One region of the Alicyclobacillus fodiniaquatilis genome, then DNA from elsewhere that is predicted to be linked to it. Evidence: riboswitches for the same ligand, from Rfam matches in the RefSeq annotation. Region 1 holds a riboswitch; the other holds the start of a gene.
What was found. Region 1 has a riboswitch for cyclic di-GMP ahead of folE (GTP cyclohydrolase I FolE). Riboswitches for the same ligand answer to the same signal wherever they lie in the genome.
Positions count from the first base shown of each region.

Region 2: another riboswitch for cyclic di-GMP. It lies ahead of ACFSB2_RS05230 (helix-turn-helix domain-containing protein); the one in region 1 lies ahead of folE (GTP cyclohydrolase I FolE).

Region 1 covers NZ_JBHUCX010000073.1:40,204-42,406, reverse strand. Annotated here, with positions in the region: gene ACFSB2_RS18095 (6-carboxytetrahydropterin synthase) at 1-630, opposite strand, end outside; gene folE (GTP cyclohydrolase I FolE) at 647-1,207, opposite strand; cyclic di-GMP riboswitch class I at 1,283-1,365, opposite strand; gene ACFSB2_RS18085 (STAS domain-containing protein) at 1,396-1,695, opposite strand; gene ACFSB2_RS18080 (flagellar assembly protein A) at 1,712-2,203, opposite strand, start outside.
Region 2 covers NZ_JBHUCX010000017.1:16,541-18,743, reverse strand. Annotated here, with positions in the region: gene ACFSB2_RS05230 (helix-turn-helix domain-containing protein) at 1-1,131, opposite strand, end outside; cyclic di-GMP riboswitch class I at 1,362-1,447, opposite strand; gene ACFSB2_RS05225 (hypothetical protein) at 1,994-2,203, shown strand, end outside.

The DNA of each region.
Region 1 (2,203 bases):
GACGATACGCTCAACCACTGCGTCCAACTCTGCTAAATTTACAATCATCCCCGTGACTGGATTGATTTTGCCCCTGACTGTCACCTCCAGCCGATAGTTATGACCATGCCCATTCGGATTGTTGCATTTTCCAAAGATCTTGATATTCTCTTCATCGGACAATCGGTCGCTGTGCAGTCGGTGTGCTGCACTGAAATGGTATTTTCTCGTCAACTGAATCATTGAACCAAGCTCCTTTTCCGAATATAAGAAGGGATTCTCATGCAAGCGAACCTTATATAACTCGCAATCAGGAAATGCCTTGTCCAATGATTCCCAAATATATGACACTAGGTTTTCAGTGGTCGGCATGTGGTTTTGGAAATAGTCGTTTTCGCGATTCAAGAACTTCCCATCGATTTTGGCGCTGATAAACTTTTTCGCGATTCTATCGACATCCACGATGTTCACCACAATCCCCGATTGCGCATTTAGTTCTCCACGCACCGTTACTTCCAGCGCGTAATCGTGACCATGTCCGTTTAGGTTGCTACAGGCGCCGAATACTCGGCGATTTTCCTCGTCGCTCCATGTATTGACCCAATACATATGGGCAGCGGAAAACTCGATCCGTCGGGAAATATAAATCATGCTGTTCCCACCTTCCTCAATTTCGAACGAGGGCCTGTTCAAATTCGCGGACCAACGAATCACGCTCGGCAAAGCTCCCCTGTTTCACAGTTGTCACCGTTCGACTGCCAGGTTTTTTCACACCGCGCGCGCACATGCACAAGTGCGTGCCCTCCAATGTCACAATCACGCCTCGCGGTTTGAGCACATTCATCACTGCGGTTGCAATCTGCTGTGTCATACGTTCCTGCACCTGTGGACGTTTGGAGACAAGCTCAACCAATCGAGCAAATTTGCTCAATCCAACCACACGCCCATCCGGGATATAACCAATGTGGGCCTTTCCATAGAAAGGAATGAGATGGTGCTCACAAAACGTGTAGTAATCAATGTCTTTGACGACGACCATGCCCTCATACACTTCTTCAAAAGTGGTCGTCAGTGCAGTTTCGGGCTCTATCCCAACGCCCGAAAATACTTCGGCGTACATCTTCGCGACACGTTTTGGCGTTTCCAGCAACCCTTCACGTTCCGGATTTTCACCGATCAACGCAAGGATTGAACGAATGTTTTCTATTAGCGCTTCTTGCTGACTCATTATCGTTGACAATATCCATCTCTCCCACCCAATGTAAAAAATCCACCCCGGAAAGGTGGATTGACTCCGTCCCTTTTCGGCAACCCGGCTGCCATAGCGTGTGCTTTAGGCCCGTGGCTTTGTGTCCCCGCCTTTCAACGGGTTTACGATTGAACAAAAGGTCTATATTTATTTAGCTCAAAATTGATTTAGCTTAGAATATCTTCCAAACCGATGATGGCAAACACCTCTTGAATTTCATCGCTGACGTGTAAAAGTTCGTAATCTACGCCTTGACGCCCAAACAAATGAAGTGAGTTCACAATCGAACCAATGCCCGTGGAATCAATAAAATCAACACCTGTAAAATCAATGTAAACTTTTCGCACATTCTGGAACTCAATTTTGGACATTTCATCTTCGAAAATATCCACGCCGTTCATATCCAAGGCGCCCACCAACATCAGTTTTATCGTTTCGTCTTCCAAATTCGTCCGAAGTTCAAACATCCCGCTATTCTCCTTTTTACCTTAGGATCAAATCACCGTGATCATCGACCCTGATACGCACATCCATCTCTTCATTGATCAGCTTTTTGGCTAGCTTCGATATCTTAATCACCGTATCCGTACCTATCGTATCCGCTTGAATGTATCCTTCATCATTGGTTAGCCAAACCTCTGTCCTGCTCCCGCTATTCGATCCAATCTCCTTTGCCTCTATGAAATTGCCCGCTTGCACGCGCCCGCCTCGCAAAATGCCCTGGACTTGAAACCCACCCTTGCAATAGATGTCAGAACCATAGCAAAAGCGCTCGACGTTCACATCCCAAGCCGACTTGATGGTGCTGTTGGTCAAGCTCTGCACTCGAATATTCATCTTCTTATTCGCATCTTGCTCGATGGAAACGATAATCGTGCCCATGTACTCAACAAGTGACTCCAGTTGAATCAATTTAGATACCAAAGGATGAAAATAGCAGAAGCTCTTCTCCAAAAAATCCATGATCTTATGCAC
Region 2 (2,203 bases), on a different contig from region 1:
TATGGTCATTTTCAGTTGCGCGTTAAGCAAACTTCTGGCTGCTTGCCAAGCATCTTCTGCAAGTGCTGTTTTGCCTGTGATATAAAAAGACCAGCACTTCCATAGAAAAAGTCGGCCTGCCAGAGGACCATTAAGTCCATCGAGCAGTTTTAAACCACGATTACACCAAGTATTCCCTCGCTGATAGTTCTTTTTATAAAACTCGATACGTGCCATTTCCTCGTATAGTTCAGCGAGATGTAAGCTCATCTCGTGTGCTATGTAAAACGTCTGAACTTCAGCAAAGATGGTTCGTGCTTTATCAAATTCGAACTTATCAAGTAAAAGAATTCCAAGTGAATGTCTTGTTAAAACATACCGATATTCCTCTTCTAGTCCGGCAAATAGTACACAGGCTTTCTCCAAATGTTGTATAGCCTGCTCCCATAGACGTAAATACCTGCTACATCCTCCAACGCCTTGGTGAGCTCGCGCCCGCGTTAGGTCTGTAATGTCAACAACGATAAGTGCCTCTGAAAATTGTTGTAGCGCCTCTTCATAACGCATAAGAGCCATTAACGAGCTTCCTAAGCTCACTTTCACCCGTCCTAATAGTTCATCAGGTGGATGACGAATTTCTAGGCTGCGGTAAGCCCAAACAGCTTGGTCAAACATCCCCAAGTAATAGTATGTGTTTGCCCTTATCATCAGAATCTGAAGCACCAACGATGACTCCGGACCAGCTGTATTGCTCATCAGCATCAAAACGTGATTGATGGCATCGAGGAGGTCAACTGAAGTAGCATCTTGTTCTGCAGCGATACTTGCCCAAGCCAGAACGCATTCACCCATCTGTTCAATTGATTGTACCTTTAATGCTGTCTCCCAAGCTTCTCGTATCGTAGCCAAATTCTTGGTTTCACGAGCCGAACTCAACATTGTTGAAATACGCTCAGTGGTCTCACTGTACTCAGTTAATTCATGGACAGGTATACCAAGACGTTCTGCAAGTTTCTCTAATGTCTCACGTGGAGGTACCTTTAGTCCGCGCTCAATTTGGCTAAGATACGTTCTATCAAACAAACCGTGAATTAGTTTTTCCTGTGAAATCCCCATTTCTAGACGTAGCTGTTTAATTTTCTGCCCGATCACCCGGCGTATCCCCTCGCGCTCCCCAAATAGTCTCGTGCGGGACAATTTTAGGTTGTAGTATCATTGCCTTGGGAAGGTGTGATACTTATGCGCAAAATATTTGGAATGTTCTTTTTGTCGGCTACATTGGCACTCATCGTATTTTCGAGCTCTCCATTATCACCTTTGGCAGTACCAACACCTGGTGTGGGTTGATAATACCTGAAAAAATAAAAAAGGCCCATGAGGGCTTCGGCAACCTGGCAGTCGTAGACAAAATGTCCGTAGACCCATGGCTTTGCGTCCCAGTGTTTCCACTGGTTTGCCCCACTAACGATGATCTTAAATTTAGAGTAAAATCGCCCCCTAGTCGTCAAAATTCGACAATATTTGATATGGAATAAGACAATAGTACCACGATTTACTTATATGTGAAAAATTTTTGACCAAAATATCTCAAAAACATCTTCAAAGAAGTAGATTATCAACCGCTTAGTACTCTACGCGTTCGGTATTCACCACAAAGGTTGCATTGGCAATTCTAAATATGTTCCCCCACCGCCCTAAAGGGCTCTATAGGGGACCAATCCCCTATATACCCCTGTAGCTCGCCGCATGGCAGGTCCAACAACAGAGTTGTTGGACAGACCGAGAGCATGGAGAATCTTAGCCTTGCTGTCAATGGGCTTTCGCGGCATATCCTCCTGACAGAAAATTACTGTCAGTGCGGTATTCCACGACCCATTGACAACACGTGACTTCCTTCTGAATTCGTTGATATGACGGGCTTTTTCTTGACAATTCCCTTTAAAGGGAATATAATAATAGTATCACTGAGGGCAGTAATTCGCCAGGTTCCTGTTCCTCAAAGGAGGGAAAATCGATGCAAGAACAAATCATTTTAAACTTTAGAACTGAAATGGAGGCCAATAAGAGCAGTTCTTATATCCAAGTGGTAGGTCAATTTTTGATTAGCCATTTGGAAAAAAATCCGTCAGAAGCAGAACACTTTTCGTTAGAAGGTAAGACAATCTCTAAAAGTTTGGAAGCAATGCGGAAAATTGCCGAAGAAAAGCGTCAGGGAAATTGCGCA